Regions from separate parts of the Streptomyces sp. NPDC100445 genome, predicted to be linked through region 1. Evidence: riboswitches for the same ligand, from Rfam matches in the RefSeq annotation. Region 1 holds a riboswitch; each other region holds the start of a gene.
The links. A riboswitch is a leader RNA that binds a small molecule or an ion and turns the genes downstream of it on or off. The one in region 1 is predicted to bind thiamine pyrophosphate.
Positions count from the first base shown of each region.

Region 2: it holds a riboswitch for thiamine pyrophosphate, as region 1 does, so the genes downstream of both, thiC (phosphomethylpyrimidine synthase ThiC) here and thiO (glycine oxidase ThiO) in region 1, are expected to answer to the same signal.
Region 3: it holds a riboswitch for thiamine pyrophosphate, as region 1 does, so the genes downstream of both, ACIQVT_RS26955 (thiamine ABC transporter substrate binding subunit) here and thiO (glycine oxidase ThiO) in region 1, are expected to answer to the same signal.

Region 1 covers NZ_JBIVZV010000002.1:608,882-615,951, reverse strand. The annotation lists gene ACIQVT_RS08145 (Rv2175c family DNA-binding protein) at 1-24, opposite strand, end outside; gene ACIQVT_RS08140 (NAD(P)/FAD-dependent oxidoreductase) at 97-1,344, opposite strand; gene ACIQVT_RS08135 (hypothetical protein) at 1,376-1,726, opposite strand; TPP riboswitch at 1,779-1,890, shown strand; gene thiO (glycine oxidase ThiO) at 1,888-3,057, shown strand; gene thiS (sulfur carrier protein ThiS) at 3,054-3,266, shown strand; gene ACIQVT_RS08120 (thiazole synthase) at 3,270-4,064, shown strand; gene pknB (Stk1 family PASTA domain-containing Ser/Thr kinase) at 4,163-6,103, shown strand; gene ACIQVT_RS08110 (deoxyribonuclease IV) at 6,161-7,060, shown strand.
Region 2 covers NZ_JBIVZV010000010.1:194,740-201,809, forward strand. The annotation lists gene ACIQVT_RS23735 (IclR family transcriptional regulator C-terminal domain-containing protein) at 1-74, shown strand, start outside; gene ACIQVT_RS23740 (SsgA family sporulation/cell division regulator) at 174-611, shown strand; gene ACIQVT_RS23745 (YibE/F family protein) at 717-2,189, opposite strand; TPP riboswitch at 2,271-2,447, shown strand; gene thiC (phosphomethylpyrimidine synthase ThiC) at 2,440-4,224, shown strand; gene ACIQVT_RS23755 (hypothetical protein) at 4,324-5,193, opposite strand; gene ACIQVT_RS23760 (metallophosphoesterase) at 5,383-6,462, opposite strand; gene ACIQVT_RS23765 (LacI family DNA-binding transcriptional regulator) at 6,750-7,070, opposite strand, start outside.
Region 3 covers NZ_JBIVZV010000012.1:214,863-221,932, reverse strand. The annotation lists gene ACIQVT_RS26965 (ABC transporter ATP-binding protein) at 1-243, opposite strand, end outside; gene ACIQVT_RS26960 (ABC transporter permease) at 243-1,844, opposite strand; gene ACIQVT_RS26955 (thiamine ABC transporter substrate binding subunit) at 1,883-2,965, opposite strand; TPP riboswitch at 3,047-3,154, opposite strand; gene rlmN (23S rRNA (adenine(2503)-C(2))-methyltransferase RlmN) at 3,178-4,284, opposite strand; gene ACIQVT_RS26945 (hypothetical protein) at 4,366-4,992, opposite strand; gene ACIQVT_RS26940 (cytochrome P450) at 5,262-6,500, opposite strand; gene ACIQVT_RS26935 (phosphatidate cytidylyltransferase) at 6,718-7,070, opposite strand, start outside.

The DNA.
Region 1 (7,070 bases):
GATCTTTGCGTCAATCTCGGTCACAGGACAAGCCTGCCATCCCCCACCGACAGTCGGAAGCCGGGTGGGTCCACCTGGGAGGACGCGCCGGGCCGGTCAGTCGGCGCCGGCGTCCTTCAGGGGGCGGCCCGGGTCGGCCAGGGCCCGGGCGTCCATCCGCCGGCCCGCCTCGATCAGCCGGCGGCCCTGCGCCAGGTCCCGCGGGCGGCCGACCGCCAGCACGGCCACCAGGCGGTCCTCGCGCAGCCAGCACACCGTCCACGCCGGTCCCGCCGGGTCACCGCGCCGGACCATGCGGTCGGCGGCGGCGTGGTGGCCGGCGTGCTGCACGAACCGGCCGAACTGCTCGGACCAGAAGTAGGGCACCGGGTCGTAGGTCTCCGGGGTCTCGCCGAGGTGGCCGGCGGCGAGGATGTTCGCGGCGACCGTGCGCGGGCCCTGGAGGGCGTTGTCCCAGTGGTGGACGAGCAGCCGTTCACCGTAGCGGGCGGAGGGGAAGGAGGCGCAGTCGCCGACGGCGTACACGTCCGGCAGGGAGGTGCGCAGGTGGGCGTCGGCGAGGACCTCGCCGTGCGCGCCCAGCTCGATGCCGGAGCCGGCCAGCCAGCCGGTGGCGGGGCGGGCGCCGATGCCGACGACGACGGCGCCGGCGGGCAGCCGGGTGCCGTCGGCGAGCACCACCGCGCCGGGCTCGACGCGCTCCACGCGCGCGTCGGTGCGCAGGTCGACGCCCGCGTCGGCGTACCAGGCGGCCATCGGCGCGGCGACCTCGGCGGGCAGGGCGCCGGCCAGCGGCCGGTCCGCGGCCTCGACGACGGTGACGGCGCACCCCGCCTCACGGGCGGCGGTGGCGAACTCGGCGCCGATCCAGCCGGCGCCGACGACCACGACGTCGTCCTGCCGGGCGAGGACGGGCCGCAGCCGTTCGGCGTCGTCCAGGGTGCGCAGCAGGTGCACGCCGGGCAGGCCCTGGGTGCCGGGCAGGGTGACCGGTTCGGCGCCGGTGGCGAGGACCAGGACGTCGTAGGGCACCGGGCCGGCGGCGGTGTCCAGTTCGTGGTCGGCGGGGCGCAGGCCGCGCACCTCGCGGCCCAGGCGCAGTTCGACGCCGAGGGAGGCGAAGTCCACGTCGAAGGCGGAGCCCTCCACCTTGCCGAGCAGCACCGCCTTCGACAGCGGCGGCCGGTCGTACGGCTGGTGGGCCTCGGCGCCGAGGACGGTCACCGTGCCCTTGAAGCCCTGTTCCCGCAGGGCGACCGCGGTCTGGACCCCGGCCATGCCCGCGCCGACGACCACCACGCGCGGTTCCCGCGGCGTGCCCTCTCCCACTGTCTGCTCGCTCACCCGGTCACCATAGTCACTGACGTTCCGTCAGTCAGGGGGCGGGCTCGGTGACCTGTTCCACAACGCTGGTGCCGGAGCCGGGGCGGGACTCCCACTCCCAGGTCTCCTCCAGCCGCAGCCGCCCGTCGGGCAGCTCCACGACCGTGGACACGCAGTGCCCGGAGGCGGTCGTCCCGTCGGTCCTCAGCTGCACGTACCGAAAGTCCAGGCGGTCGCCCTCGCGGGTGCCGACCAGGTGGCCGCGCACGACGTCGCCGCCCGCGTAGTCGGCCCAGACGGCGCCGTCGTCCTCGTGGTAGGCGAACCGGGTGCGGGTGCCCACCTGACCCGGCGCCTGGTCGGAGACGGGGGCGAGGAACAGTCCGTCGAGCGAGCGGGTCACGGCCGAGGGCTCCCTTACGGGGGTCGAGCGGGCGGGCTAGGGTGGCCACCGTACAAGCACTCGCGGGAGCCCGGACGCACCGGGCTGAGAGGGAGGCTCGCGGCCTCCGACCGTACGAACCTGATCCGGGTCATGCCGGCGAAGGGAGGGGCTGGACGCCCATGTCGTCACGTACGTCAGACGTCCTCGTCATCGGGGGCGGGATCATCGGCCTGGTCACGGCCTGGCGGGTCGCGCAGCGCGGCCTCTCCGCGGCCGTGGTGGACCCCGAACCGGGGGGCGGGGCCGCCGGGGTGGCGGCCGGGATGCTGGCCGCGGTCACCGAACTGCACTACGGCGAGGAAATGTTGCTCGCCCTCAACCTGGAGTCGGCCCGCCGCTACCCGGAGTTCGTGGCCGAGCTGACCGAGCTGACCGGTCTCGGCACCGGCTACCGGCGCTGCGGCACCCTGGCCGTCGCCCTCGACGCCGACGACCGCGCCCACCTGCGGGACCTGCACGCGTTGCAGCGGCGGTCGGGGCTCGCCTCGGAGTGGCTGTCCGGGCGGGAGTGCCGGCGCCTGGAGCCGATGCTGGCGCCCGGGGTGCGCGGCGGCCTGCGAGTGGACGGCGACCACCAGGTCGACCCGCGGCGGCTGGCGGCGGCCCTGGTGGCGGCGTGCGAGCGGGCCGGCGTGGTGTTCCATCGCGCGTGGGCCGAACGGCTGGACGTGGTGGGGGGCCGGGCCGCCGGGGTGACCACGGCGGACGGGACCGGGCTGGGCGCCGGCCGGGTGGTCCTCGCGGCGGGGAGCCTGAGCGGGCGGCTCGCGGGCGTGCCGGAGGAGCTGCGGCCGCCGGTCCGGCCGGTCAAGGGGCAGGTGCTGCGGCTGACCGTGCCGCCCCGATTCGCCCCGTTCCTCAGCCGTACCGTGCGGGCGGTGGTGCGCGGCAGCCAGGTCTACCTGGTGCCCCGGGAGAACGGCGAGCTGGTCGTCGGCGCCACCAGCGAGGAGCTGGGCTGGGACACCACGGTCACGGCGGGCGGCGTGTACGAGCTGCTGCGCGACGCCCACGAGCTGGTCCCCGGCATCACCGAGCTGCCGCTCACCGAGACCCGGGCCGGGCTGCGGCCCGCCTCCCCCGACAACGCGCCGCTGCTCGGCCCGTCGGGCCTGGACGGGCTGCTGCTCGCCACCGGGCACCACCGCAACGGGGTGCTGCTCACGCCGGTGACCGGGGACGTGCTGGCGCACACCCTGGTCACCGGGGAGCTTCCCCCCGAGGCACGTCCGTTCACCCCGCGGCGGTTCGCCGCCGCACCCGTGGAACAGCTGGAGCAGCCCGCATGAGCGCTTGCGTCACCATCTCCGTCAACGGCGAACCCCGCCGCGTCGACCCGGGCACCGCGCTGGACGCCCTGGTGGAGTCCCTCACCGCGGCGCCGCGCGGGGTGGCCGCCGCCGTCAACGAGACCGTCGTCCCGCGCACGCGGTGGGCGGCGACCGCCCTCGCCGAGGGCGACCGGGTCGAGGTCCTCACCGCCGTGCAGGGGGGCTGAGCGATGGCCGACGACCCCCTGGTCCTCGGTGGGCTGACCCTGTCGTCCCGGCTGATCATGGGCACCGGCGGGGCGCCCAGCCTGGACGTGCTGGAGCGTTCGCTGGTCGCCTCCGGCACGGAGCTGACCACGGTCGCGATGCGCCGGGTGGACCCGGCCGCGCACGGCTCGGTGCTGTCCGTGCTGGAGCGGCTCGGCATCCGGGTGCTGCCGAACACGGCGGGCTGCTTCACCGCCGGGGAGGCCGTGCTGACCGCCCGGCTGGCCCGGGAGGCGCTGGGCACGGACCTGGTCAAGCTGGAGGTCATCGCCGACGAGCGAACCCTCCTGCCGGACCCGGTGGAGCTGCTGGAGGCCGCGGAGACGCTGGTCGACGACGGGTTCACGGTGCTGCCGTACACCAACGACGATCCGGTCCTCGCGCGGAAGCTGGAGGACACCGGCTGCGCGGCGGTGATGCCGCTGGGCTCGCCGATCGGGTCGGGACTGGGCATCCGCAACCCGCACAACTTCCAGCTGATCGTGGAGCACGCGCGTGTGCCGGTGATCCTGGACGCGGGGGCCGGCACGGCGTCCGACGCGGCCCTCGCGATGGAGCTGGGCTGCGCCGGGGTGATGCTGGCGTCCGCGGTGACCCGGGCGCAGGAGCCGGAGCTGATGGCCGCGGCGATGAAGCACGCCGTGGAGGCGGGCCGGCTGGCGCGGCGGGCGGGGCGGATCCCGCGACGCCACTTCGCGGAGGCCTCCTCCCCGGCCGCCGGCCTCGCCCGTCTGGACCCCGAGCGGCCCGCCTTCTGAGGCGGCCGACCGGGTGACGGTCACAGCTCTGCTGCATTCCGCCGCCCGGGGCACCGGGGCCGGGAACGGCGCCGGTGGGTCCTCGTAGACTCCTTCGCGTGGATACGACCCTTCAGGACCCCCTCGTCGGCCGGCTGCTCGACGGCCGCTACCGCGTCGACGCGCGGGTCGCGGCCGGCGGGATGGCCACGGTCTACCGGGCCCTGGACACCCGCCTGGACCGCGTCCTCGCGCTGAAGGTGATGCACCCGTCGCTCGCGGTGGACGGGTCCTTCGTGGACCGGTTCATCCGGGAGGCGAAGTCCGTCGCCCGGCTGGACCACCCGAACGTGGTGCAGGTCTTCGACCAGGGCACGGACGGGTCGTACGTGTACCTGGCGATGGAGTACGTCGCCGGTTGCACCCTGCGGGACGTGCTGCGCGAGCGGGGCGCGGTGCAGCCGCGGGCCGCGCTGGACGTGCTGGAGCCGGTGCTGGCCGCGCTCGGCGCCGCGCACCTGGCCGGGTTCGTGCACCGGGACATGAAGCCGGAGAACGTGCTGATAGGGGACGACGGCCGGGTCAAGGTGGCCGACTTCGGGCTGGTGCGCTCCGTGGACACGGTGACCAGCACGACGGGCGCCGTCCTCGGGACCGTCTCCTATCTCGCCCCCGAGCAGATCGAGCAGGGCACCGCCGACCCGCGCGTCGACGTGTACGCGTGCGGTGTGGTCCTGTACGAGATGCTGACGGGCGGCAAGCCGCACGCCGGCGGCTCCCCGGCGCAGGTGCTCTACCGGCACATCCACGAGGACGTGCCGCCGCCCTCGGCGTTGGTGCCCGGGCTGCCGGACCGGCTGGACGAGCTGGTGGCGTCGGCCACCGCGCGCGACCCCGGCCTCCGGCCGCCCGACGCCGTGGCGCTGCTGCTCCGGGTGCGCGAGGCCCGCGAGGCGCTGACCGACGAGCAGTTGGACGCGCTGCCGCCGCAGGCGCTGACCGCGGAGCACGACAACGCCGACGACCGCACGAGCGTGATACCGCGGTCGCCGACCGTGCCCCGGCCGCGGCCCGTCGACGGGGACGCGCCCGCCGAGGTGACCGGCCGCACCGCCCGCTTCGCGAGTCCGCCGCCGCCTGCCCGTCGGCGCCTGGCACGGCCCCTCCTGGCACGACCCCGCCGCACGGTGGTGGCGGCCGTCGCGGCGGTGCTGGTGATGCTCGGCGTGGGCGCCGGGGTCTGGTACATCAACTCCGGCCAGTTCACCGAGGTCCCGCCGCTGGTGACGAAGACCGAGCCGCAGGCCAGGGCGCGGCTGAAGGAGGCCGGGCTCGACGTGGGGCGGGTCGGGCACGCGTACAGCGACACGGTCCGGCGGGACACGGTCATCAGCAGCGATCCGGCGTCCGGTGCCCGCGTCCGGGACCACGACGCGGTGTCGCTGACCGTGTCGCTGGGCCCGAGGACGGTGAAGGTGCCGGACGTGGCGGGCCGGCCGCTGGCGAAGGCGCAGGCGCGGCTGAAGGCGGACGGCCTGGAGCCGGGCATGGTCACCCGCGCGTTCAGCGACGACGTGCCGAAGGGCTCGGTGATCGGTACGACGCCGGACGCGGGCACCGAGCGGCATGCCGGGTCGGCGATCGCGCTGACCGTCAGCAAGGGCAGCCCCGTCGACGTACCGGACGTCACCGGGGAGGACGTGGACGACGCCCGGCAGGAGCTGACGGACGCGGGGCTGGCCGTGCGGATCGCCACCGCGCGGATCGACTCCTCGTACGACAAGGGCCAGGTGGCCGCGCAGAGCCCGCGGGACGGGAGGCGGGCCGCCGAGGGCGACACCGTGACGCTGACGCTGTCCAGGGGCCCTGAGATGATCAAGGTGCCGGACGTGGTCGGGGACAGCGTGGACGACGCGCACGACGCGCTGGAGGCCGCCGGCTTCGAGGTCGACGACGACCGCGGGCTGCTCGGGCTGTTCGGGGACACCGTGAAGAAGCAGTCGGTGGCCGGCGGCGACAGGGCGCCCAAGGGGGCGACGATCACGATCACCATCCGGTGAGCGGGGTCACCGCGGACCGCGGTCCGGACGCCGGGCCGGACATGACACCCTGAACGGGTGAGTCCCGATCCGTCGCCCCTCCTCCCCCGCAACCCGGTCGGCAGCCATGTCCCCGTGGCCGGCGGCCTGCACTCGGTGGGCCTGTCCTACGCCCGTGAGCTGAAGGCCGAGGCCGTGCAGGTCTTCGTCGCCAACCCGCGCGGCTGGGCCACGCCCGCCGGGAACCCGCGGCAGGACGAGGCGTTCCGCGCGGCGTGCGCCGAGGAGTCGGTACCGGCGTACGTGCACGCCCCCTACCTGATCAACTTCGGCTCGCACACCGGGGCGACGGTGGAGCGGTCGGTGGAGTCGCTGCGGCACTCGCTGCGGCGCGGCCGGGAGATCGGCGCGCTGGGCGTGGTGGTGCACACCGGCAGCGCCACCGGCGGGCGGACCCGCGAGGTGGCGCTGAAGCAGGTGCGCGAGCACCTGCTGCCGCTGCTGGACGAGCTGACCCACGACGACGACCCGTTCCTGCTGCTGGAGTCGACGGCCGGGCAGGGCGCCTCGCTGTGCTCGCGGACCTGGGACTTCGGGCCGTACTTCCAGGCGCTGGACGCGCACCCGAAGCTGGGTGTGTGCCTGGACACCTGCCACGTCTTCGCCGCGGGGCACGACCTGTCCGAGCCGGGCGGTGCCCACCGGACGCTGGACCTGCTGGTGGACACGGTCGGTGAGGGCCGGCTGAAGCTGATCCACGCCAACGACTCCAAGGACGTGGCGGGCGCCCGCAAGGACCGGCACGAGCGCATCGGTGCCGGCCACATCGGCGAGGACCCGTTCCGCGCCCTGATGACCCACCCGGCGACGGCGGGCGTCCCCCTGGTCATCGAGACACCGGGCGACCGGGAGGGCCACGCGGCGGACGTGGAGCGGCTGAAGCAGCTCCGCGACTCCCCGTTCGGCGGTACGGCCTAGCCGTATGCCG
Region 2 (7,070 bases), on a different contig from region 1:
TGCCCGCCGCGCGTCGGCTCCAGACGGAGATCGGCCGGCACGTCGGGTCACTCACGCTTTCTATCAGTATGTGAAAACTCACTCCTTGTGATCTGTCGCGTACGTTCAGCAAGATTTACCCAGGGCTAGAGGGATCAATCCCGGCCAGTCGATGTCATATGACGGGGTAGGCGATGCGCGAGTCCGTACAGGCAGAAGTCATGATGAGCTTTCTCGTGTCGGAGGAGCTCTCCTTCCGCATCCCGGTGGAGTTGCGCTACGAGACCTGTGATCCGTACGCGGTACGGCTCACCTTCCATCTGCCCGGTGACGCCCCGGTGACCTGGGCCTTCGGGCGTGAACTGTTGATCGACGGGGTGGGGCGGCCCTGCGGGGAGGGTGATGTGCGTATCGCCCCCGCCGACGTCGAGGTGCTGGGCGAGGTGCTGATCCGACTCCAGGTGGGCGCGGACCAAGCGCTGTTCCGTTCCTCGACGCCGCCGCTGGTGGCCTTCCTGGACCGCACGGACAAGCTCGTCCCCCTCGGGCAGGAGGGCGCGCTGGCCGACTTCGACACGCATCTCGACGAGGCCCTGGACCGCATCCTGGCCGAGGAACAGAGCACGGGCTGAAGCCTCACGGCAGGGGCGCCGACACTTCGTCATCCCGCCCGCGGTTGTGCAGGAACGCTTCTTCAGCCGGTCGCGGACCGCCGGCTCCCGACGGACCGCGGCGTTTCACCGCTTCCGGCGCCGGCCCCGGCCGCCGCGCGTCGGTCCGGGACGCGCTCCGGCAGTCGCCGCGGCGGCCGGTTCCGGCCGGTCGGCCGAGACCACCAGCGCGGCCAGCAGGGTGGTGACCGGCACCGAGGCGACCAGGCCGATCGACCCCACGAGCGTGCGCACGATCTCCGTGGCCACCAACTCGCTGTTGGCCACGGTCCCCACGCTGCTCCGGGCGATCGAGAACAGCAGCAGCAGCGGCAGCGCGGCACCGGCGTAGGCGAGGACCAGGGTGTTGACCACGGAGGCGATGTGATCGCGGCCGATGCGGATGGCCGCCCGGTACAGTCCGCGCCGGCCCATCGCCGGGTTCGCCTCGTGCAGTTCCCAGACGGCCGACGTCTGCGTCACCGTCACGTCGTCCAGGACACCGAGCGAGCCGATGATGACGCCGGCCAGCAGCAGACCGCTCATGTCTATCGACGGATACAGGCCGTGGATCAGACCGGTGTCGTCGTCCGTGTTGCCGGTCAGCGCGGACCAGCCGATGAAGATCGAGCCGAGCAGGCCGATCAGCGCCAGGGAGACCAGCGTGCCGAGCACCGCCACCGACGTGCGGGCCGACAGGCCGTGGCACATGTACAGCGCGATCAGCATGATGGCGCTCGCTCCCACCACGGCGACCACCAGGGGGTCGGAGCCCTGGAGGATGGCGGGCAGGATGAACAGGGTCAGCACCAGGAAGCTCACCGCCAGGGCGACCAGTGCCATGACCCCGCGCAGCCGGCCGACCACCACGACGGCGACGGCGAAAATCCCCGCGAGCAGCGCCATGGGGAAGCCCCGGTTCACATCGGTCACCGAGTACTGGAGGTTCCTCGGTGCCGAGGGCTCGTAGGCGACGACGACCTTCTCGCCCTGGTGCAGTTGCCGGGTCTGGTCCGGCTGCACGATCTCGGTGAACGTACGGCCCTTGTCCCCGCCGGTGTCGACCCGCACGGTGGCCTTGACGCAGGTTCTGCCGGCTCCCTTTTCCGCGGAAGCGCCGCCACCCGTGGCAGGGGCGCCGGGCGGTGCGGCGCCGGACGCGTTCACCGAGGCGCAGTCGACCTCGCTGACGCGGGTGACCGTGGCCTGCTGCGTCTGCCGGTCGAAGCCGACGCCGGTGCGGGTGTGGGACGGGGCTCCGTCGGGCCACAGCACCACCAGGCCCACCACGACCGCCACGGTGAACGGAACCAGGATCGCGGCGATGACCTTCCGCAGATGCCGGGAGACCGGTGCGGCCGGGCCGTGTCCGTGCGCGTGGCCGTGATGGCCGCCTCCGTCGCTGCCCCTCGCGTGCGTGAGGTGGCCGCCCTCACCGGCGCCCCTGTCGTGCACGTGCGTGGGATGGCCGCCCTCACCGATCCCGTCGCCGTGCCCGTCGGCCGGTTCCGCGGCGTCGCGGCGGGGCGGATCGGACGGCTGGTGGGGATACTGCTGCATCCTGGTCACCGCCCGATCATCGCAACAAGCGCGGGGGCCTACTGTTCACCGCGCCCTCCATGCCGCTAGCGTGGAGACACCTTTTGCACACGCGGGAGCTCGGAGCACCGGGCTGAGAGGGCGCTGACCTCCGTAGACGCGATGTTTCACGTGGAACACCCAGGTTCCACCCAGAACATCGGCATACGGGATCCGCTGCGTCGACCGCCGAACCTGTTACCGGGTAATGCCGGCGTAGGGAGTAGGTCTGATGACCAACAAGGACGCACGCACGCCTGCCTCCGTTCGGGACGACAAGTCCGACGAGGCCGGGAAGTCCATCGGCTGGCACAAGGCGTACGTCGAGGGTTCGCGCCCCGACCTGCGCGTGCCGGTCCGTCAGGTGCACCTCACCAACGGGGAGTCGGTCACGCTGTACGACACGTCGGGCCCGTACACCGATCCGCTCGCCGACACGGACGTCCGCAGGGGGTTGTCACCGCTGCGGGAGAACTGGATCATCGGCCGCGGTGACACCGAGGAGTACGCGGGCCGTCCCGTACGCCCCGAGGACGACGGGCTCAAGCACACCTCGCCGCGGGGCGGGCTGCGCAATCTGGACGCGGTCTTCCCCGGCCGTCCCCGCCAGCCGCGGCGGGGACGCAGCGGCCGCCCGGTGACCCAACTCGCGTACGCCCGACGGGGCGAGATCACACCGGAGATGGAGTTCGTGGCCCTCCGGGAGAACGTCTCCCCCGAGGTGGTCCGGGAGGAGATTGCGGCGGGCCGAGCCGTGCTGCCGGCCAACGTCAACCACCCGGAGATCGAGCCGATGATCATCGGCAAGCGGTTCCTGGTCAAGGTGAACGCCAACATCGGCAACTCCGCGGTGACGTCCTCCATCGAGGAGGAGGTCGAGAAGATGACCTGGGCGACCCGCTGGGGTGCCGACACGGTCATGGACCTCTCCACCGGCCGCAACATCCACACCACACGCGAGTGGGTGCTGCGCAACTCCCCCGTCCCCATCGGCACGGTGCCGCTCTACCAGGCCTTGGAGAAGGTGGACGGCAAGGCCGAGGAACTGACCTGGGAGATCTACAAGGACACCGTCATCGAGCAGGCCGAGCAGGGCGTGGACTATATGACCGTCCACGCGGGCGTCCGGCTGCCGTACGTCCCGCTCACCGCCAACCGCAAGACGGGCATCGTCTCGCGCGGCGGATCGATCATGGCCGCGTGGTGCCTGGCCCACCACAAGGAGTCGTTCCTGTACGAGAACTTCGAGGAGCTGTGCGAGATCCTCGCCGCCTACGACGTCACGTACTCGCTCGGGGACGGGCTCAGGCCCGGTTCGATCGCGGACGCCAACGACGAGGCGCAGTTCGCGGAACTGCGGACGCTCGGGGAACTCAACCGCGTCGCCAGGCGCTTTGACGTACAGACGATGATCGAGGGCCCCGGGCACGTCCCGATGCACAAGATCAAGGAGAACATCGACCTTCAGCAGGAGATCTGCGATGAAGCGCCGTTCTACACGCTCGGCCCGCTGACCACGGACATCGCGCCGGCGTACGACCACATCACCTCCGGCATCGGTGCCGCGATGATCGCCTGGTGGGGTACGGCGATGCTCTGCTACGTGACGCCCAAGGAGCACCTGGGCCTGCCCAACCGGGACGACGTCAAGACCGGCGTCATCACCTACAAGATCGCCGCGCACGCGGCCGACCTGGCCAAGGGGCATCCGGGTGCCCAGGAGTGGGACGACGCGCTGTCGGACGCCCGCTTCGAGTTCCGGTGGGAGGACCAGTTCAACCTGGCCCTGGACCCGGACACGGCACGGGAGTTCCACGACGAGACGCTGCCCGCGGAACCCGCCAAGACGGCCCACTTCTGCTCCATGTGCGGGCCGAAGTTCTGCAGCATGAAGATCTCGCAGGACATCCGGCGTGAGCACGGAGGCGACCGGGCCGAGATCGAGCAGGGCATGGCCCGGAAGTCGCAGGAGTTCGCGGCGGCGGGCAACCGGGTGTACCTGCCGATCGCCGACTGACAGGTGCGGTGAACCCGCCGCGCGTGCCGGGCCCGTGACGGGACGGCCGGCGCGGCGGGCTCCGGCCGGCCGGCCCGGCCGGGACCGCCGCGGGTGCGGTCAGTCGGGCTGGTGCTCCGGACCGCCGTAGTCCGGGCTCGTGTAGTCGGGACTGGTGAAGCTCGGGCGGCCGGTCGCGGTGCCTTCGTCCCCGGGACTGCTGAAGCCGGGACGGTCGTAGCCCAGACGCGGGATGCGGCCGGTCGTCGGCGCGGGTGGGGTGGTGCGGCGGACGGCGGGCGGACCCGGGTCGCGGAGCGCCTCCCGCAGGAACGGCAGGATGCCGCGCTCCAGCAGCGCCTTCTGCCAGGCCTCTCTGGCTCTGACCAGTTCCTCGTGCGCCGCCTTCTGGGCGCGGGCCTCCGCCGAGGTGCTGTTGCGCAGGGCGGTGAGCAGCAGCCCGACGGCGGCGACGAGTATCCCGGCCGCCGTCAGCGCGCCGAACACCCAGCCGGTGGTGAGCATGGTCCGGGCGAAGGCGTGCCCGGGGTCCAGCGCCTTCAGGATGTAGCCGACGAGCAGGAAGAGGACGGCTGCGGTTCCGGAGAGGAGGGGAGCGAGGACGGCGATGACGGCGACGGCACCCGCGCCGGTGCTGTCGGCGGCCTCCCCGAGGGCGGCGGCGAGGTCCGTGGTGTCCGGGCCGGCCTCCGCGGCGCCGGGGCTGCCGGTGGCGGGCTGTGCGGACAGTGCCGGGTGCCGCAGTTCGTCGCGGACCTCGACGTAGTGCTGGTACTCGGCCGCCGCGGCCGCGGTGATCAGGGCGCCGGCGTTCCGGGCCATGGTGCGCAGTTGTTCGGGATTGAGCCGCTGACCCACGGCGGCCAGGTCCGGCCGGTCGGGTGCGGAGCGCAGCGCCTCGTCGAGGAGCCGCTCGAAGTCCTGGCGGTCCTCGCTCAGAAGGTGCTGCGGAACGCTGTTCATGTGCATCCCCCGGTGCTCCGTAGGGCTGGGGCTCGCACGCCGGCGAGCCGTCGGGCAGAAACGGAGGGGAGCCTGCTACGGATAAGCCGATGGTAGAGCCGGTACGGCGCGCGGTGACAGGGGTTGCCGGAAATTGCATTCCGGCCTGCGGTTATGCGGCCGGATGACGCGCGCGACGGGGTGTGCCGGTAACGGTCAGCGTTCCAGGGGCAGTTGCTGGACCAGCAGCTTGCCGGCCATGGTGACTCCGCCGTCCATGGCGATGGCGAGGCCGTCGGCGTAGACGTGGGGTCCTTCGACGGACGGGCCCGTGCCCTCCTCGCCGTCCTCGGAACCGACCTCGCCGAGGAGGTAGGGAATCGGGCTGTGTCCGTGAACCACCCGGGTGCCTCCGTACGTACCGAGGAGCGAGCGGACGGCGTCGGCGCCGCCCTCGTCACGGAAGGAGAAGCGCTTGGTGAACTTGCGGAACAGGTCCCAGACCTCGTCGGCGTCGTTGCGGGTCAGGGCCTCGCGGATGGTGTCGTTGACCGCCTCGATGGAGTCGCCGTAGTCGAGGTAGGCGGTGGTGTCGGAGTGGATGAGCAGATAGCCGTCGACCTCCTCGACGGCGTCGAGGCGGGCCATCCACTGGAGGTGGTGGTCCTGGAGGCGGTCCATGTCGGTCTTTTGGCCGCCGTTGAGCAGCCAGGCCGCCTGGAAGGTGGCGGTGCCCGCACCGGAGTTGACGGGGGTGTCGCCGAACCGTTTGGCGCCGAGGAGCAGCAGCTCGTGGTTGCCCATGAGTGCCTTGCAGTAGCCACCGGCGGCGGCGGCCTCGGCGGACAGCCGCATGACGAGGTCGATGACGCCGATCCCGTCGGGGCCGCGGTCGGTGAAGTCGCCGAGGAACCACAGCCGGGAGGTGCCGGCGGACCACTGGCCCGCCGCGTCGACCAGGCCCTGCGCCCGGAGCGCGGTCATCAGTTCGTCGAGGTAACCGTGGACGTCACCGACGACGTAGAGCGGTCCGGGACCGGAGGCGGGCTGTGGTGCCGGGGCGGCGGGAGCCGGCTCGACGGGGACCTGGAGGGTGTCACCGGGACCGATGACGGGCAGGTCGCGCTGGGTGGGGGTGTACCCCTCCGGGTACACCTCGTCGGCGTGCGGTTCCACGTCGCCCGGGTGGACGGCGTGGACGTACGGACCGGTCTCGTGGACGTACGCGGGTACCCGGAAGTCGCGTAGCGTCGCCGTCCGCTCCATCTCGGGTCCCTGACCGGCCCCCTGAGTCATCAGACCCCTCCACCATCGCGCCGCAGCTGCACCGCTTCGGACTGCCTGGTCGCAGCGGTCCACGGTGTCGTGGGCCCATCATAGGAATGCGCGTAGCGCCATGTGATGACCCAGGGGTGGTGAATCGGAACAAGACTCCGGTTCGCCGCGGCTTTCGCCCCCTTTGGGCAGGTGTTCGGTAGGCCGTCGGGTGCCCGGGGTACCGGCCGGCCGCGCGTTCGCCGCCCCGGCCCCGCTCGTGCCGGGACGTGCCGGGCCCCGTGTGCCTCGGTGCCGGTGCCCGGGTGTCACGTGTCGTCCGGCGTACGGGGGGGACTGACCGTCGTGCGCGGCGGGCGTCGCTGGGACGAGGTGCGCACGATCAGCTCGGTCGGTATCACCTGCTCGACCGGACGATCGCCCTGGACGCCCTCGATGGCGTCGATGAGCAGTTGCACCACCGCCGTGCCGATGCGGCGCGGTTTCAGGGAGAGCGTGGTGATGGGCGGCTCGGTGCCGGCGTACACCGTCGACTCGCTACAGCACACGACCAGCAGGTCCTCGGGGACCCGGAGCCCGTAGCGGCGGGCGGCGGCGAGCAGGTCGGTGCCGTTGGGGTCGAACAGGCC
Region 3 (7,070 bases), on a different contig from region 1:
CTGGAACATGAGCCCCATCCCCCGCTTGTGCGCGGGGACCCGCGTCTGGTCGCGGCCGTCCAGCAGCACCCGTCCGGAGTCCAGGGGCTGGAGCCCCGCCACCGCCCGGAGCAGTGTCGACTTGCCGCTGCCGCTGGGCCCGAGCACACACACCACCTCGTGCTCGGCGACATCGAGGCCGACGGCGTCCAGCACGGCCCGCCCGCCGAGGCGCACGGTCGCGGCATCGAGGCTCAGCAGCATCAGAACTCCCCCGATCGGTCGGTGCGCAGGCGCTCCAGGACGAGCAGCGCGGCGGCGCACACCACCATGAGAATGGTCGAAAGGGCCATCGCCTGGCCGTAGTTGAGGTCTCCGGGCCGGCTCAGCAGGCGGGCCACCGCGACCGGGAGGGTGGGGTTGTCGGGCCGGGCGATGAACACGGTCGCACCGAACTCCCCGAGCGACACGGCGAACGCGAACCCGGCCGAGACCAGCAGGGCCCGCCGCACCAGCGGCAGGTCCACCTCCCGCCACACCCGCCACGGCGACGCCCCGAGCACGGCCGCCGCCTCCCGCAGCCGTCCGTCCACCGCGCGCAGCACGGGCAGCATGGTCCGTACGACGAAGGGGGCGCCCACCAGGGCCTGGGCGAGCGGCACCAGGATCCACGACTGGCGCAGGTCCAGCGGCGGCCGGTCCAGCGCGATCAGGAAACCGAAGCCGACGGTCACGGCGGAGACACCGAGCGGCAGCATCAGCAGCGCGTCGAAGCCCCGCACCAGCCGTCCCGCGTCCCGCCGGGCCAGCGCGGCGGCGGCGAGACCGCCGACCAGGACGGCGATGGCGGTGGCGGCGACCGCGTACTCCAGCGAGGTCCACACGGCGTGCAGCGGCGCCACCAGGAACGTACCGCCGTCGGCGTCGGTCAGCGCCCGGTAGTAGCCGAAACCGGGCGCGTCCAGGGAGCGGCGGACGAGCACGGCGAGCGGCAGCACCAGCAGCAGGGCGATCGTCAGGAGGACCCCGGTGAGCAGCGCCCACTGCCCGGCCCCGCGCGGCCGGCGGGCGGTCGCCTTCGGGTCGACCAGGCGCAGGGCGGTCTCCCGCCGCCGTACGGTCCGGGCGTGCACGGCGAGGATCGCGCCGACGGCGGCGAACTGGACGAGGGTGAGCACGGCGGCCGTGGACAGGTCGAAGACCTCGGAGGTCTGCCGGTAGATCTCCACCTCCAGGGTGGAGAAGGTGGGGCCGCCGAGGATCTGCACCACGCCGAACGAGGTGAAGGTGAACAGGAACACCATCAGCGCGGCGGCGGCCACGGCGGGCGCGAGCGCGGGCAGGGTGACCTGCCGCCACGCCCTCGCCGGTGAGGCGCCCAGCATCCGGGCGGTCTCCTCCTGGCGTGGGTCGAGCTGGGCCCAGAACCCGCCGACGGTACGGACGACGACCGCGTAGTTGAAGAAGACGTGGGCCAGCAGGATCGCCCACACCGTGGTGTCCAGCCGTACCCCCCACACCTGGTCGAGGAGCCCGTTGTGACCGAGCAGGGCGAGGAAGGCGCTGCCGGCGACCACGGTCGGGAGCACGAACGGGACGGTGACCACGGCCCGCAGCAGCTCCTTGCCCGGGAAACGCAGACGGGCGAAGACGTAGGCGGCGGGCAGCGCGAGCAGCAGGGTCAGCGCGGTGGAGGCCAGCGCCTGCCAGGTGGTGAACCACAGCACGTGGCGGATGTCGGGCTGGGTGACGACGTCCGCGATCCGGCCGAGCCGCCAGCCGCCGTCCGTCCTCAGGCCACGGGTGACGATCGCGACGACGGGCCAGGCGAAGAACGCGGCGAAGAACGCGACGGGCAGGGCCATCAGCCCGAACCGCGCCGCGTTCCCCCGCCGGGCCCGCGCTACCTCAGTACGAGTGACGTCCACGTCTTGACCCACTGGTCGCGGTGTGCGGCGATGCGGCCGGGAGCCATGGTCCGGGGGTCCTCGGCCTGCGGGCCGTACTTGCGGAAGTCCGGCGGCACCTGGGCGCCCTCGCGCACCGGGTAGACGAACATGTTCAGCGGCATGTCCTCCTGGAACTCCCTGCCGAGCAGGAAGTCGAGGAACGCCTTGCCGCCCTCGGGGTTGCGGGCGTGGTCCAGCAGGCCCGCGTACTCGGTCTGCCGGAAGCAGGTGCCGCTCGCCACGCCGGTCGGGGCGGTGGCGGGCCGCTTCTTGGCGTAGATCACCTCGGCGGGCGGCGACGACGCGTACGACACCACCAGCGGGCGGTCGCCACCGGCCTTCCTGCCCTGGGTGGAACCGGAGAACTCCTGGTCGTAGGCCTGCTCCCAGCCGTCGACGACCTTGACGCCGTTGGCCTTCAACTTCTTCCAGTAGCCCTGCCAGCCGTCGTCGCCGAACTGCGCGGCGCTGCCGAGGAGGAAGCCGAGGCCCGGCGAGGAGGTGGCCGCGTTCTCGGTGACGAGGAGGTTCTTGTACCGGGGGTCGGCCAGGTCGGCGAAGGACCGCGGCGGAGTCAGCCGGTGCGCGCTGAAGTAGGCCTTGTCGTAGTTGACGCAGATGTCGCCGGTGTCGATGGGCGTGACCCGGTGCCGGTCCTGGTCGACCCGGTACCGGGGCAGGACCGCGTCGGAGCCCTTGGGCCGGTACGGCTGGAACAGCCCGTTGTCCAGGGCGCGGGACAGCAGGGTGTTGTCGACGCCGAAGAGGACGTCGCCCTGCGGGTTGTCCTTGGTGAGGATCGCCTTGTTGACGGCCTGCCCGGCGTCGCCGTCCTCGAGGACCCTGACCCGGTACCCGGAGCGCTTCTCGAAGTCCTTCAGGACGTTCTTCGAGACGCTCCACGAGTCGTGGCTGACGAGGGTGACGGTCTTGGAGTCCGTGGACTTCGCGGTGTCCGACGACCCGCACCCGGTCAGCGCGGGCAGGGCGAGGAGGCCGAGCCCCGCCGCCACGGCCACGAGGGTCTTGTTGTGCACTGGATGTCCTCCTGGGGTGGGCCAGGAAGAGACGCGGCCCCGCCCGGACTCCCGCGGGGGAGGCCGGGCAGGGCACAACAGCTTGAGTGGTGACCGAACTTCCTACCCAGAATGACCTGGGCGAGGTTCAGAGGGTCTGCGGCCCGATTGCCGCACTCTCAGCGCTGTGGCGCTCCCCTGTCGGAATATGAAGATGTGTGTACGTGGTCAGATTACCGCTCGGTGGCCGCGAGCTGACCGCAGGCCCCGTCGATCTCCTGCCCACGGGTGTCCCGGACGGTCACCGGCACGCCGTGCGCGGCGATGGCCTCCACGAACGCCTTCTCGTCCTCCGGCCGGGAGGCCGTCCACTTGGAGCCCGGCGTCGGGTTGAGCGGGATGAGGTTGACGTGCACGGGCTTGCCCCGCAGCAGCCGGCCGAGCCGGTCACCGCGCCAGGCCTGGTCGTTGATGTCCCGGATCAGCGCGTACTCGATCGACAGCCGGCGGCCCGACCTCTCGGTGTACTCGAACCCGGCGTCCAACACCTCGCGCACCTTCCACCGCGTGTTCACGGGGACGAGGGTGTCGCGCAGCTCGTCGTCGGGGGCGTGCAGGGAGATCGCGAGCCGGCACTTGAAGCCCTCGTCGGAGAACCGGTGGATGGCCGGCACCAGCCCGACGGTGGAGACGGTGATCCCGCGCTGCGACAGGCCCAGCCCGTCCGGGGCGGGGTCGGTGAGCGCCCGGATCGCGCCGACGACCCGCTTGTAGTTGGCGAGCGGCTCGCCCATGCCCATGAAGACGATGTTGGACAGCCGCGCCGGTCCGCCCGGCACCTCCCCGTCCCGCAGCGCCCGCATCCCGTCCACGATCTGGTGCACGATCTCGGCGGTCGACAGGTTCCGGTCCAGGCCGGCCTGCCCGGTGGCGCAGAACGGGCAGTTCATCCCGCACCCGGCCTGCGAGCTGATGCACATGGTGACCCGGTCCGGGTACCGCATCAGCACGGACTCGACCAGCGTGCCGTCGAACAGCCGCCACAGCGTCTTGCGCGTGGTCCCCTGGTCGGTCGACAGGTGCCGGACGACCGTCATCAGCTCCGGCAGCAGCGCCTCGCGCAGCTTGTCGCGCGACCCGGCGGGGATGTCCGTCCACTGCTCGGGGTCGTGCGCGTACCGCGCGAAGTAGTGCTGCGCGAGCTGCTTGGCACGGAACGGCTTCTCACCGATCTCGGCCACCGCGTCCTTGCGCTCGGCGGGCGTGAGGTCGGCGAGATGCCGCGGCGGCTTCTTGGCTCCGCGCGGCGCGACAAAGGTGAGTTCTCCGGGTGCAGGCATAACACGTCCAGTGTCGCAGATCATCACCGGGACCCCGGGCGGAAGCGGGGGTGGGGGTGGTCACCCCCACGCCACTGACCGTCACTCCATCGGCACGGGAGCGACCGGAAGCTGTTCCTTGTAGGGCCAGGTGAAGGTGCGGTCGGGTTCCAGGTGGGCGTCCCCCCAGTGGATGGCATGGATGCCGTTCTCGGCGTCGGCCGTGAAGAACACACAGACCAGCCTGGTGGAAGCGCCCAGCTCCTCGAACGCCTCGTGCAGCCCCAGGTACTCCTCGGTCGCCAAGTCCTCACCGACGTCGAACAGGCCCTCCGGTGGCTGCGGGCCGTGCGCCCGAAGGAGCCGGTGTCGAGTGGGTGACGCGTTGGCGGGGAGCCGCGCTCGGTCGAGAGGCCTCGACCGGTCCGCGTACCGGAAAGGAAAGAGTGCGTGATCGTTGATCACCGCATACTCGTACCCGCGCAGGTCGCGCACGGCTTCCCCCAGCTCACGCGCGGTCTCCGCCAGGTTCTCGCGCACCAACCCCGCAAGGGCGACACCGTACGGGCTCCGCTTCTTCAGCCACGCGGAAAGGTGCGCGGCATGCGCCTTCCCGTGCGCCTCGGCCAGTTGCACCGGAACCGCAGCGGCGAGCGCGCCGGCATGCCGCCCGAACCGCTCGACGGCCCAGGCGGACGGCCCCACCGGATAACCACCCGACACCGACATGCAGTACTCCCCTCCCCCCAGGTACCGCCTCTCAATGTGTGACACGTACACGAAGGGCACACAAGGGGGCGATCTGGCCAGGTGAGTGCCGCGCACGCTCGTCGTCAGAACAGCCGGGATCGATCACCGGCCTCCGTGTCGGCACCTATTGACGTTGGTCAACATCGAGGGCTCTTCCACGGCCCGAGGGCGGCCCGGGAGTAGGCGGGCGGGTTCGCCGTCACGCCAGTCCCGGAACCGGCGAACTCACGTGTTTCCGACCTCGACCACTACCAGGTCACCGGTAGGGTTCTCGGGCCGCGGATCAGGCCCTGGCGCTGGAACTCGACCTCCTGCGGGGGTACGGCCAGCCGGATGCCGGGGAAGCGGGTGAGGACCGTGCCGATCATCACCTCGGCCTCCATGCGGGCCATGACGGCGGCCAGGCAGTGGTGCGGGCCGTGTCCGAAGGCGAGGTGGGCCCGGTTCTCGCGGTCGAAGTCCAGGGCGTCGGGGTCGGGGAAGACCTCGGGGTCGCGGTTGGCGACGACGTACGCGTTGTAGACGACCTCGCCGGCCCGGATCAGCTCGCCGCCGACGGTGACGTCCTCGACGGCGATCCGGGGGATGCCGACGCCGTTGCGGTGCGGGACGTAGCGGAACAGCTCGTCCACGGCCCGGGGCAGGAGCTCGGGCTCGCGGCGCAGGCGGTCCAGGTGCCCGGGGTGGGTGAGGAGCGCGTACATCATCGAGCCGCTGTTGTTGCGGACGGCGTGCCCGCCGCTGACCTGGACGGCGGTGGCCAGGGAGATCGCCTCGTCCTCGGTGATCTCGTCGGCCTCGACCGCCTGGGCCAGCACCCCGGCGAGGTCCTCGCGGGGCTCGGCACGCCGGCGCCGGATCAGCTCGGCGATGCGGGCGCGGTTGGCCCGGGCGACCTGGGCGGCGCGCTCCTTGGACTCGGCGCCCGCGGACAGCAGGGCCTCGCCCGTCTCCGCCCAGCGGTGCCAGTCCTTCTCGTCCACGCCGAGGAAGTCGCGGATCACGGCGATCGGGAAGGGGCCGTGCAGGTGCTCCATGAGGTCGGCCGGCGCACCGGCGTCCTCCATCGCGTCGAGCAGTTCGGTGGCCCGGAGCTCGGCGAGCGGACGCAGCCGCTGCATGCTCTTCCCGGTGAACGCGCGCGCGACGACCCGGCGCAGACGGTTGTGCCGGGGCGGGTCGATGTACTGGAGGCCCGCCGTCTGTGAGGCCACCGGCTCCGGGCGCATGCTGGTCACGTCGCGGCCGACGACCTGTTCCCGGGAGAAGCGCGGGTCCGAGGTGACGAAGCGGATGTCCTCGTACCGGGTGACCAGCCAGGCATGGCCCTCCCCGTACGGCAGCTTGATCCGGGTGACCGGTTCCTCGCGCAGCACCTCGTCCAGGAACGGGTCGGGGTCGAGTGCGGGCAGGTCGTCGACGGACCAGACCCGCACCTGCGGCGGGGACGGGGCGGAAGGCGGTACGGGGGCCGGGTCGAGGGGCATCGGACACACTCCCTGCTGCGTCGCCGGGCGACGGGAGACCGCCGCCCTCAGTGGGAGTCTGCCGCGCGCGGGGTCCACCCGCCGCTCGTACTGCGGCATCCGGGTGCGACCGTGCGCCCGGACCGGTCGGCTCCGGGAGCAGGGGGACACGCGGGGAGGACGGCGACGGGCCCCCGTCCGGTGCTCGGACGGGGGCCCGCTGCGTATGCCGTGCGGCTCAGCCGCCGCCGACGAAGACCACCATCAGCAGCCACACCACCGGGGCCGTGGGCAGCAAGGAGTCCAGCCGGTCCATGATGCCGCCGTGCCCGGGGAGCAGGGTGCCCATGTCCTTGATGCCGAGGTCCCGCTTGATCATGGACTCGCCGAGGTCGCCGAGCGTGGCGCTGGCCGCGACGGCGAGGCCCAGCAGCAGGCCCTGCCACCAGGCGCCGTCGTCGATCAGGAAGTGCATGCACAGCGCGCCCGCGACCATGGCGAACAGCACCGCGCCGAGCAGGCCCTCGCGGGTCTTGCCGGGGCTGATGCGCGGGGCGAGCCGGTTCTTGCCGAAGCGCCAGCCGACCGCGT